3 regions of the Flavobacterium sp. CECT 9288 genome follow, and region 2 is predicted to be linked to each of the others. Evidence: riboswitches for the same ligand, from Rfam matches in the RefSeq annotation. Region 2 holds a riboswitch; each other region holds the start of a gene.

Evidence for each region. Region 2 has a riboswitch for S-adenosylmethionine ahead of LQ189_RS07235 (Na+/H+ antiporter NhaC family protein). Riboswitches for the same ligand answer to the same signal wherever they lie in the genome.
Region 1: linked by a shared signal. The riboswitch ahead of LQ189_RS01290 (homocysteine S-methyltransferase family protein) and the one ahead of LQ189_RS07235 (Na+/H+ antiporter NhaC family protein) in region 2 are both predicted to bind S-adenosylmethionine.
Region 3: linked by a shared signal. The riboswitch ahead of LQ189_RS01220 (alpha/beta fold hydrolase) and the one ahead of LQ189_RS07235 (Na+/H+ antiporter NhaC family protein) in region 2 are both predicted to bind S-adenosylmethionine.

Annotation. Positions count from the first base shown of each region.
Region 1 covers NZ_OU957226.1:296,367-300,655, forward strand. Annotated here, with positions in the region: gene LQ189_RS01280 (bifunctional precorrin-2 dehydrogenase/sirohydrochlorin ferrochelatase) at 1-182, shown strand, start outside; gene LQ189_RS01285 (NAD(P)/FAD-dependent oxidoreductase) at 413-1,465, shown strand; SAM riboswitch class I at 1,640-1,752, shown strand; gene LQ189_RS01290 (homocysteine S-methyltransferase family protein) at 2,002-3,003, shown strand; gene LQ189_RS01295 (hypothetical protein) at 3,031-3,471, shown strand; gene metH (methionine synthase) at 3,974-4,289, shown strand, end outside.
Region 2 covers NZ_OU957226.1:1,656,912-1,661,200, reverse strand. Annotated here, with positions in the region: gene LQ189_RS07245 (hypothetical protein) at 1-274, shown strand, start outside; gene LQ189_RS07240 (cytochrome-c peroxidase) at 330-1,511, opposite strand; SAM-I-IV-variant riboswitch at 1,737-1,833, shown strand; gene LQ189_RS07235 (Na+/H+ antiporter NhaC family protein) at 1,888-3,210, shown strand; gene fabG (3-oxoacyl-[acyl-carrier-protein] reductase) at 3,395-4,141, shown strand; gene LQ189_RS07225 (hypothetical protein) at 4,236-4,289, shown strand, end outside.
Region 3 covers NZ_OU957226.1:280,029-284,317, forward strand. Annotated here, with positions in the region: gene metK (methionine adenosyltransferase) at 1-1,080, opposite strand, end outside; gene LQ189_RS01215 (hypothetical protein) at 1,886-2,098, shown strand; SAM riboswitch class I at 2,325-2,432, shown strand; gene LQ189_RS01220 (alpha/beta fold hydrolase) at 2,510-3,472, shown strand; gene thrA (bifunctional aspartate kinase/homoserine dehydrogenase I) at 3,492-4,289, shown strand, end outside.

The DNA.
Region 1 (4,289 bases), 1.4 Mb from region 2:
CAACCAACGGGAAATCACCCACTACAGCCAAACGACTGCGAGAATTTTTTGAAGAAATAATTCCAGACGATATTAATAAAATGGTCGAAAACCTCAATGAATATCGCAAAACACTGAAAGGAAATTTTGAGGAAAAAGTTCAGAAAATGAATGAAATCACAGAGACGCTTAAAGCAAAGTAAGCACAAGACACAATCTTAAGTTCCTAGAAAAAAGATAAGATGTAATAGTTCTTAATAATCGATTTCTGTTTTTTTAACTAAACAGAATGGTGATATTTGTACTCAATTAAAATTTAAAGGATTGAGCACCTAGGTTCATTACAATAACATAGATAAACACAATTAACAATTTCCATAACAGCCTACAATTACAATTGGAAGCAAAACAAAGGATACTAAATTAAATCAAAATGATTAAAACAGACATACTCATTATTGGCGCGGGGCCAACAGGTTTATTTGCAGTTTTTGAAGCAGGATTATTAAAATTAAAATGCCATATTTTAGATGCTTTACCACAAGCGGGTGGGCAGTTATCAGAGTTATATCCTAAAAAGCCTATTTATGATATTCCTGGATTTCCAGAAGTATTGGCTGGTGATTTAGTAGATAATTTAATGGAGCAAATCAAGCAGTTCGAACCAGGTTTTACCTTAGGTGAACGTGCAGAAACCATCGAAAAACAAGAAGACGGAACATTTATTGTGACTTCAAACAAAGGCAAGAAATTCCATGCTCCAGTTATTGCTATTGCTGGTGGATTAGGTAGTTTTGAACCAAGAAAGCCATTGATTGAGGATATCGAATTTTACGAAGACAAAGGAATTAAATACTTCATTAAAAATCCAGAGAAATTCCGTGACAAGCGTGTGGTTATCGCTGGAGGTGGTGATTCAGCTCTAGATTGGAGTATCTTTTTGTCAAATGTAGCTTCAGAAGTGACTTTGATTCACCGTCGCAATGAGTTTCGTGGTGCTTTAGACTCGGTAGAAAAAGTACAAGAGCTTAAGTCTTCAGGTAAAATAAAAATGATTACGCCAGGTGAAGTAGTTGGCTTAAAAGGAGCTGAGCATCTTGAGGCAGTTGTAGTCGAGGAAAATGGAGCACAACGCACCATCGAAACCGATTATTTTATTCCGCTTTTTGGTCTTACGCCAAAGTTAGGTCCTATCGGCGACTGGGGATTAGAAATCGAAAAGAACGCCATCAAAGTAAACAACTCCTTAGATTACCAAACCAATATTCCTGGAATTTTCGCCATTGGTGACGTAAATACCTATCCAGGAAAATTAAAATTAATCTTGTGCGGATTCCACGAAGCCACATTAATGTGTCAAGCGGCCTACCAAATCATTAATCCAGGAAAGCGTTATGTGTTAAAATACACTACCGTTTCTGGTGTAGATGGTTTTGACGGAACTCGTAAAGAAGCTCCAAAAGCGGTTGTAAAAGCAATCGTGTAAATAAAGTTGCAGCGTCACAAAGGTTCTGAATTGCTAAGGTTGGTTAAAATCTTAGCAATTCAGAACCTTTTTTTATTTTAAAGTTTTGCAACAAACTAAGCTACAATCTTTAAAAAAAATACTTGCAATTGTTAGCGCTATGTCGTTCCTTTGCACTGTTCCTATATTTATTGAAAGTTATCACGAAAGGCGGAGGGAAAAGACCCAATGAAACCTTAGCAACCCTTTATTTTTAAAGAAGGTGCTACATTCTACTTTATACAACCAGTATCAAAGATAGATAACACAAGAATACTTCTACAGTATTTCTCAAACCTTTTCTTGACAACATATCGAATTTTTTAGAGCAGATTAATGGCGCTTTTCAGCCATGATCGTTCCTGCTGTTCGCTATATCTTTTTATTCGCCGAAAAAAGGCGAATAAAAAGGATGCCGCTGCCATCAGGGCTATAAAGAAAAATTGGGAACTTTTGGAAATACTAATCAAAAGTAAAAATCACCATTTCAAATTGTGATATACAAGAAATAAAAAGTTATGTCAAGCATTCACGAAGCCATTACAAAAAACATACTCATCCTTGATGGAGCTATGGGAACCATGTTGCAACGTTACAATTTCTCCGAAGAAGATTTTAGAGGAGAACGTTTCAAGGATTTTCCGCATTCGCTAAAAGGAAACAATGATTTATTGTCGCTCACGCAGCCACAAGCTATAAAAGACGTTCACGCCGCATATTTTGAAGCCGGAGCTGATATTGTTGAAACCAATACCTTCTCAGGAACCACCATCGGTATGGCCGATTACTATCTGGAAGAATATGTGTATGAATTGAACTATGAGTCGGCCAAAATAGCCCGCGAAGTAGCCGATGAATTTACCGCTAAAAATCCAGATAAACCTCGTTTTGTAGCGGGTTCCATTGGACCCACGAACAGAACAGCAAGCATGTCACCAGATGTAAACGATCCCGGTTACAGAGCTGTAACTTTTGATGATTTGCGCATTGCGTACAAGCAACAAGTAGAAGCGCTTATGGATGGTGGTTGCGATTTACTTTTGGTAGAAACTATTTTTGATACCTTAAATGCCAAAGCAGCACTTTTTGCCATTGAAGAAGTAAAAGACGAACGCAATCTTGATATTCCTATTATGGTCTCTGGTACGATAACCGATGCTTCCGGAAGAACACTTTCGGGACAAACCGTTGAGGCTTTTTTAGTTTCAGTATCGCACATACCGTTGTTGAGTGTAGGATTCAATTGCGCCCTCGGTGCCGATTTGCTCAAGCCGTATTTACAAACCTTGTCGCAAAACACGTCTTTCAACGTGTCGGCGCATCCTAATGCAGGTTTACCTAATGCCTTTGGAGAATACGACGAAACACCAGAACAGATGCAAGCTTTTATCAAAGAATATCTCGATGATAATTTGGTCAACATTATAGGCGGTTGTTGCGGAACAACACCAGCACACATCAAATTAATTGCCGATATCGCCAAGGAATACAAACCGAGGGTTTCGACCGCGGTGATGTAATGTTAAGATAATTTAGTTTATTAAAAAATGGAGGAAAAGACTATTGATAATTTTAAGAATTTGAAATGGATACTGCTATGTTCTCTTACCTTGGCAATAATATATATTTTATTTGATATCTCGAGAAAAACAAAGTTTGATACCTACAAAGAAACATTTAAGGGCGAAGCAATTGGTTTAACAACGAAGTTTAAAAAGGTCGGTAGACAAAGATTATTAATCTATTGCTTTTATGTGGATGGTAAGTTTATCTCTCAGAGAAATACGATGGGAGGAGATGAAATTTTAAATAAGTTTTACAAAGTGAAGTATGATTTAAATAATCCGAAAGGGAATTATATTTTTTTAGATAAAGAATTGAAGCCCGATTCCCTTACTCTTGTTAAAAATGGTTTTACTTGGACTAAATATTATGTATACGATGGAAATGTAACTAGTCGATATCTAGAAAAATCAAAATGGCAGTGATAGCGATTATGATATTTTATTCCAATGCATCTATTACGCAAGTCAAAGGAAGTATAGGTAAGTAAAATAGTTTTATTCAGCGATAAAACTTATTTAAAGTACAGCTTGCAATTTTGAGGAACGAACGCCCAAGTGATAGCGAACTGAATGAATAATCTTTATTATGTGAGCGACTTGTTTAGATTCTTCGTTCCTCAGAATGACAAAAATGAAGAATATAAAAAAATGAAGAATAAAGAAACGGAAGAATCAATATAAAAAAGAAGTGTGTTGTTAGCATAATGCCCGCGTGAGGGATAGTAGTGGAAAGCCCGCTGGTCAATGGAGTGCTAACGGAATTGATTGAGGACTTGAAACGAATAGCCCGACCCGACTTTTTTTGGAGGGACACGCCCAAAAATGAATTGAAATAAAATGGTAAGGTTTCGAAAACTTTGCAATAAATAAAAAAATAAAAACTCAGTCTAAGTTTCTTAGTAACGGAGTAACTCAAAATAAAGAAATGGCAGAAAAAAGAAGAAACCTAGTATTATCAGGATTAGAACCCTTAATCATTACGCCGGAAAGTGTATTTGTGAATGTAGGGGAACGAACCAATGTGACGGGTTCGAGAAAATTTCTTCGATTGATTAAGGAAGAAAAATACGATGACGCGCTTGATATTGCGCGCCAGCAAGTAGAAGGCGGTGCACAAATCATCGATATCAATATGGATGAAGGAATGCTTGATGGCGCATATGCGATGACAAAATTCCTGAATTTAATTGCGGCTGAACCGGATATTTCGCGTGTGCCGATTATGATTGACAGCTCAAAAT
Region 2 (4,289 bases):
TTCTACAGGAACTGTTCAAAATAATGGTGCTTTAAAAGCAAAAAATGGCGGACTTTATGACAAGATTGTAGAGGGGCATCAATTTGCTAAAACGGGAAGAAAATATTCTTGGCCAGCACAAATGAAAATTGAAGACATTACCGCGCTTGAAGTAGTTTGGTATGAAACTTTTAATACAGACTCAAAAGGAATTCCAACTGCAGTTGAAGGTGTAATTTTACAAAATTTCTTTGATGAAAATGGAAGATTACCAAGATGGAATGTAGCTTTTTAAGTTCATTTTGATTAAAAATTAAAAGTCCCCAAATCTACATTTGGGGACTTTTATGTTATTTAAAAGGTGTTGACCATTTTGTATCTACATAGACATTTGTTCCAGTTAAGGTTTTTAGAAAGGCGATTAAAGCGTCTACTTCTGAGGCATTTAAATTTAATTTTTGACCAAAACCATTTGGCCTTAACCTAGCGTCAAGATTTGTATTTCCAGGTGCTAGGTTTATTGTGCCGTAATGGCCAATTACATTTTGAAGCGTATTCAAATTTGCGGTATGCATGAAAGCGCCATTGGTACTTCCATCTGCTTTTACCAAGTCTCTAAGTGATGGAGATTTAGTATTTGTGATGTCAATTCCATTTCCATTTAGTATCCCGATTATTCCATTATTTCTACTGTTTGGGTCAATACTAAATTCAGGAGCTTGATGGCAACCCGCACAACCTACTCCTCCAGCAGTTCTATTTCCAGTAGCGTCAAAAACAGGTGGTGTTAAAAATAAATTTTTACCTTGGTTTTCTTGAGCTGTGAAATTAGGAAACTGTTGATTGTCATTTGCAACAAGGGCGCGACCCACATCATATTCTGCATCGAATGATTGAATGCTTCTTACAAATTGTGATAAAGCAAGTTGAATTTTGTTTTCAGTAATATCCTCTGATCCATATACAAACTTGAACAATTCTTTATAATACCCTATGTTTTGTAGTTTAGTAATTAACGCAGTAAAGTTGCCATCGCCTAGTGTACCACTAAAGCCCATTTCAATATGGTCTTGAATAGGTTGGGTTACTTGATTTTCTAAAGTTGAAGCTCTCTCATCCCAAAAGAATTTATTTTCATTTGAAAATCTAGTATTTATCAATCTCATGGAGTGTCTGCTAGTTGTTCCATTTACTCCTGTACTAGCTACTGCAACATCTCCAAAAGCATTTGCTTGAATGTGACAAGAGGAGCAGGAGATGGTATTTTTTGACGATAAATTCTTATCGTAGAATAAGACCCGTCCTAAAGTAGCGCCTTTATCTGTAATGGCATTCCCTGCAGTATTATCTTTAGTGATATAGCTAGGAATCGTTTGGTTCGAATAATTATCTAGTTTGTTAACATTTATTTTGCCGGTAAATGTTGTTGTAATATTAGGATAGGGATCAATAGCCACATATTCATTTGCGTCATCATTTTTACTACAACTTAGAACTAAAATTAAGCCGATTAATAATATGAATTTTTTCATAATTATTCAATTAATGTTAATATTATATGAATTATATTATTTATTTTGATATTCATTAGACTATGTTTATCTAAAATAGTTTAATTTATGATAATTTTTAATTTGATAACACTTTATTTTATGAGATTTTTAATTTTAAATAAAGTTCCGTTTGTTAAATATTGCATAATATTTTAAATTTTAAAGTGTTTGTTTAGTTTATCATAAAATATTAATTACTTTTGCACCCGTTATCACGAATCCTTCAATAGGATAGCAACCTGCAACAACAAGCAAGGTGCTAAAACGATAAGCCAAATCTTTTGGAAAAAATGTTGTTTACATTCCCAATACCAGCTTTGTTTTTCGTCATAACACTTAATTTAAAATTATTTTTATGACAAAGTTTACTAAGGAATCTGGAAATCCTTTTGCATTGATTCCGCTATTTATTTTTATTTTTACTTTTTTAGGAGCAGGTATTTTGCTTAATGATTTTTATGCTTTTCCTTCTCCTGTTGCTGTTTTGGTAGGCATTGTTGCTGCTTTTATTTTGTTTAAAAACAGTACAGAAGATAAAGTTGATACTTTAATTGCTGGTTGTGGTGATAGTAAAATTATAACCATGTGTTTGATTTATTTATTTGCAGGCGCTTTTGCAGTTGTTAGTAAGGCAATGGGTGGAGTTGATGCAGTAGTGAACCTAGGTATTAATACCATTGATGTAGCGTACTTTCCATTGGGGATTTTCTTGATAGCCTCGTTTTTATCAACTGCTACAGGTACATCTGTTGGAGCTATAGTTGCAATAGGACCTATTGCGATATCACTTGCTGATAAAAGTGGTGCTTCTATGCCATTGATAGCAGGTGCTTTACTAGGCGGTTCTATGTTAGGAGATAATTTATCAATGATATCAGACACTACCATCGCTGCCACTCAATCTCTAGGTTGTGATTTAAAAGATAAGTTTAAGATTAATTTGTTTATCGCGCTTCCGGCGGCAATTGTAACTATTTTAATTTTCTTTTATTTGGGATTTAATTCAGATGTTGTTTCTGTGGATATTGCAAAAAGTGATTATTCATTATGGGCTATCTTGCCTTATGTTTTAGTGATAATTTTAGCAGTTGTAGGTGTCAACGTTTTTTACACTTTACTATTAGGTACCATAATTGCGGGTTTTATTGGTTTTTATAATGATTCTTTTACAGTAATGGAGTTTACTCAGAAAATTTATGAAGGATTTACGAGTATGACAGATATCTTTTTACTTTCTATGCTTACAGGTGGATTAGCAGCTATGGTGGACACAGCTGGTGGTATTACATGGGTTTTGAATCAGATAAAGAAAAGAATTAAAAGTAAAAAATCAGCACAAACAGGAATTGGAGTATTAGTAGGTTTTGCAAATTTAGCTATTGCAAATAATACGGTTTCTATTGTTATTACCGGGCCCATTGCAAAGGAAATTAATGATGAATACGGGTTGAGTGCTAAAAAATCGGCTACTATATTAGATATTTTTTCGTGTGTAATACAAGGGATATTGCCATATGGTGCTCAGATATTGTTGATATTAAACTATGCAAATGGTAAATTAAATTTTATAGATATTTTAAGTAATGCGTGGTATCATTTGTTTTTGCTAGTATTTACATTGATTGCCATTTATGCTGCTTTTTGGGATAAACTAGCATATCGTTTTTTGAAGGTTTAATTGTAAAAATTATTGTTCATAATCAAAGCTAAATTTTTTTTAAAAAAGGAAATAGTATATATTTGGCAAGTCGTTTTTAGCCCTGATAGCAACGGAAATCCTTTTGGGTAAGCGACAGCGGACCTAAAAGATTGCAGTGAATAGCAGGAATAGCTTCAAATAAAAAATAAACTAATTTTTGAATATGAAATTACTAGAAGGAAAAGTTGCCATTATCACAGGCGCAAGTCGCGGAATTGGAAAAGGGATTGCAGAGGTTTTTGCTAAACATGGAGCCAATGTTGCTTTTACATATAGTTCATCAGTAGAATCTGCGATGGCTTTAGAAAATGAGTTAAACGCTCTAGGTATTAAAGCAAAAGGATATCAATCAAACGCTGCAGATTTTAATGAAGCGCAAACATTTGTGGATGCTGTTTTGGCCGATTTTGGAACGGTTGACGTATTGATTAATAATGCTGGAATCACAAAAGATAATTTATTGATGCGTATGTCCGAAGAAGATTTTGACAACGTGATGGATGTGAATTTGAAATCGGTTTTTAATATGACAAAAGCGATTCAACGTACTTTTTTAAAGCAACGTGCTGGTTCAATTATTAATATGAGTTCAGTGGTAGGGGTAAAAGGTAATGCAGGACAAACGAACTATGCAGCATCTAAGGCTGGAGTTATTGGTTTTTCAAAGTCTGTAGCACTGGAATTAGGATCTCGCAATATTCGTTGTAATGTAATTGCGCCTGGATTTATTGAAACCGAAATGACTGCAAAGTTAAACGAAGATGTTGTAAAAGGTTGGAGAGATGGAATTCCGTTAAAAAGAGGTGGCTCTACAGAGGATGTGGCTAACGCTTGTCTTTTCTTTGCTTCGGATATGAGTGCTTATGTTACAGGGCAAGTACTGAATGTGTGTGGAGGAATGCTTACCTAGCTTTGTGAAATGAGTATTTAATTCATTCTACACTTCTATTGAATTCTAGATTACATTTAAGTTTTCAAATTTAAAATATTTTAATAAACACTACATGACAACATCTACCTTGCTACTATTAGTTTTATCATTATTAATAGCGGGCGTA
Region 3 (4,289 bases), 1.4 Mb from region 2:
TCTTAATTTCAATCGTTGTTCGATGAAGTACGGACGCATATCAAAAATAGCTTCTACTTTTTTAGCGATTTCACCGTTAGTCAAATTCACTTTTGCAGTTCCGTAAGTTTCGATAAAAATTCCCATCGGTTTAGCAACACCAATAGCGTACGAAACTTGAACCAAAATCTCATCAGCAACACCAGCTGCAACTAAGTTTTTAGCAATATGACGTGTTGCATAAGCAGCAGAACGGTCTACTTTACTTGGATCTTTTCCAGAAAATGCACCACCACCGTGAGCTCCTTTTCCTCCGTAAGTATCAACAATGATTTTTCTTCCTGTAAGTCCAGTGTCTCCGTGAGGTCCTCCAATTACGAATTTTCCTGTTGGGTTGATGTGGTACTGAATAGCATCGTTAAATAAATGAGCATGCTCAGGATTTTTAGCAATGATTCTTGGGATCAATATCTCGATAATATCTTTTTTGATTTTAGCAAGCATAGCAGCTTCTTCATCAAAATCATCGTGTTGCGTAGAGATAACAATCGCATCAATACGAGTTGGTTTGTTATCGTCGCTGTATTCTAAAGTTACTTGTGATTTAGCATCAGGACGTAAATATGTAATTTCGTTATTTTCGCGTCTTAAAACAGCTAATTCTTGCAATAATTTGTGAGACAAATCAAGTGCCAATGGCATGTAATTTTCAGTCTCGTTAGTTGCATAACCAAACATCATTCCTTGGTCACCAGCGCCTTGCTCTTCTTTACTTGCTCTGTCAACCCCTTGATTGATATCAGCAGATTGTTCATGAATAGCCGAAAGAATACCGCATGAGTTCGCTTCAAACATGTATTCGCTTTTGGTATAACCAATTTTTCGGATGACTTCGCGTGCAATATTTTGCACATCTAAGTATGTATTTGATTTAACCTCACCAGCCAAAATAACTTGACCAGTAGTTACTAAAGTTTCACAAGCTACTTTTGATTCAGCATCAAATGCTAGAAAGTTATCGATTAATGCGTCTGAAATTTGATCTGCAATTTTATCTGGATGTCCTTCGCTCACAGATTCTGACGTAAATAAATAGGCCATAAGTTTTATTATTTTATAAAATTAAGCGAGAAAAAATAATTGCTGAAAAGGTCTAAAGGAGAGTTCCTGCTTTAGCATTTTTTTACTGAAAATTATTCAGTATTCACAATGAATTGATTTCATTATGAAGAGGTTGCAATCAGTTCAAATTTTTCCTCTTGTATTTGGGTGCAAAGGTATGAAACCATTTTGAATTGCATATTAATCTTAACTTTTTTTTACTGTTTTATCTTTTAGAAATATTTTTTAAATTAAAAACAAAATTAGCGACATAAAAATTTTGTACTTTAAAAAACATTTGCGATATTTGACAATCAAAATAAGTAATCATGAAATCATTTATTTGCAATATGTTAAAGGTCGCACAGGAAAACTCCTGAGGGTTGCTTATTGCATAATTTGAACTAAATTATATAGTAAAGCTTCCCAGTATTTGGGAAGCTTTTTTTTTGAAATACCACAAAGAATAAAAATTTATGAACACATTAAAATGCCAACAAAAAATGAATGCAATAGCGCCTATTTGTGCTGTTGTACTATTTGATATATCGTGACCCCGAGAGGACAGGTTAATAAAACTAAACCCCTTTTGGATACGTATCTAAAAGGGGTTTGTTGCTTTTAGCACTTTTTCAATTATTAAAGAATAAAAAAGTAGCATTTGATGAATGTCTTTTTCAAGATTCGGAACAAAAAAGATTAAAAAAATACAATAAAAATTAAATCATAGTAAAAACTGGTATTGAAGTTGATACTAAAAAGGAAAAATAATCAGTACACAATTAATAACTTAAAATGAACAACAATGAAAAACAACAATTATTTTAGTAAAGCAATCCTTTTAATAAGGCAAGGATTATGGGGGTCAAAAAAAAGTAACACTACTGCTCCAGTGGTAAATGAGCTAGTTCATCCTAGATTTGAGATGGATACAAATGATGATATTGCACTTAAGGCAGTGCCAAATTCATTACTTTTTTTAATGTATTCTAAGGAAAATGATGTCCTTTTTATCTAGTGATTGCAAATGTATTTTAACTTGTGAGGAAATACATTTTAAATTATGGTTGCTGTTTTAACGGAGTTTTGGTCTAAAACGACATATTTCTTTGTTAAAACAGCTTGCTTTTTGCATACTTTTGCGAATACCGCAAAATTAATTCAGTCTAAACTTTGCAGAAAAATTTGCTCAGAATAAAAATTAGTGCTTTATTTGCACCATTAAAGTTCACAACAGTATTGAAATGTTATAAAGAAAGGCAGAGGGATTAGACCCGATGAAGCCTTAGCAACCCTTCGATTTATCGAAGAAGGTGCTGCATTCTACCACGCCCATCGTGGAAAGATAACACTAAGAATTTGTCTAGATAACACCTAGCTTTCTTTCTAATATTTCCAAACACAAGTCCTAATTATAACAGATTTGAAATTGGAAAATAAACCAACAACACTTACAATATACAATTTCACCACGGAGTCAGGTGCAATTTATAATGCTCTAAACTTAAGTTATCAAGTTTTTGGATTGCCTTTGCATAAAGCTCCCATCGTTTTGGTCAATCATGCGCTAACCGGAAATTCACAGGTTGTAGGCGATAATGGTTGGTGGAATGACCTAATTGGCGCCAACAAAACTATTGATACTACAAAATATACCGTACTTGCTTTTAATATTCCTGGAAATGGATTTGATGGATCTGTAATTGAAAATTATCTTGATTTTACAGCAAGAGACATTGCTAGAATTTTTATAAAAGGCATTAATTTGCTTGGGGTTACAAATCTATATGCCATTATTGGAGGTTCTGTGGGTGGCGGAATTGCTTGGGAAATGGTTGCATTAGAACCAACAATTACCCAAAAATTAATCCCTATTGCTACCGATTGGAAAGCGACAGACTGGCTTATTGCCAATTGTTTTTTGCAAGAACAAATTCTGAATAACTCATCTAAACCAATTCAAGATGCGCGCGCGCACGCTATGTTGTGTTACCGAACTCCAGAATCATTTGCCGCAAAATTTCAACGAACTACTAATGAAGAGTTAGCCATTTTTAATGTTGAAAGTTGGTTGTTACATCACGGCGAAAAACTGCAACAGCGTTTTCAATTGGCATCCTACAAAATGATGAATCAATTATTAAAGACCATTGATGTCACTCGCAATAGAACTTCGTTTGAAAACACAATTGAAGCTATAACGGCAGAAATTCAAATCATAGCCATCAATTCGGATTTGTTTTTTACGGCCAGTGAAAACAAAACCACTTTTGAGCAACTACAAAAAATAAATAAAAAAGTTAGTTACCAAGAAATAGTTTCCATTCACGGACACGATGCTTTTTTAATAGAATACAAACAATTACACAATTTGCTTAAGGATTTATTCTAAGCTACAAACACACAACACAATGAAAATATTAAAATTTGGAGGTAAATCGTTGTCAAATGGTGACGGTATAAATAAGGTGGTTGCCATAATAATAGACAAAGTAAATCAAGGCGAAAAAATAGCAATTGTAGTTTCGGCACGTGGTAATGCAACGGATGAGTTGGAACAAATTTTAACCATTGCTTCTCAAAACGGAGATTACAAGCCTCTTTTTGAAGATTTTAAAAAATACCAGCAAAACGTTTATGAAGCTGTTGATTTGTCTGAGGAGTTTACTATTTTAGAAAAATTGTTCGAAGGTGTAAGTCTTATAGGCGATTACAGTAAAAAGATCAAAGACCAAATTTTGTCAAAAGGCGAATTGCTTTCGGCAAAATTACTGACGGCAATCTTGATAGAAAAAGGAATTCATGCTCGTTTTACAGATACGCGTGAATTGATAAAAACCGATGCTAAATTTGGTGATGCACAACCCTTAGAACAACTTTCGAAGAAAAATGTGGTTGCTTTTTTTAAGCAAAACACTGAAAATACAGTAAGTATAATCACAGGTTTTATAGGTTCTACGACCAATAATGATACTACAACTCTAGGGAGAAACGGTAGTAATTATACCGCTTCGTTGATTGCGAATTATTTAAATGCCGACGAATTACAAAATTACACACACGTTGACGGAATTTATACTGCCAATCCTGATTTAGTTGTAGATGCTAAGAAAATTGATCACTTATCGTTTAATGAGGCGAATGAGATTGCTAATTTTGGAGCTACTATTTTGCACGCTAAAACCATCATTCCGTTATTAGAAAAAAAC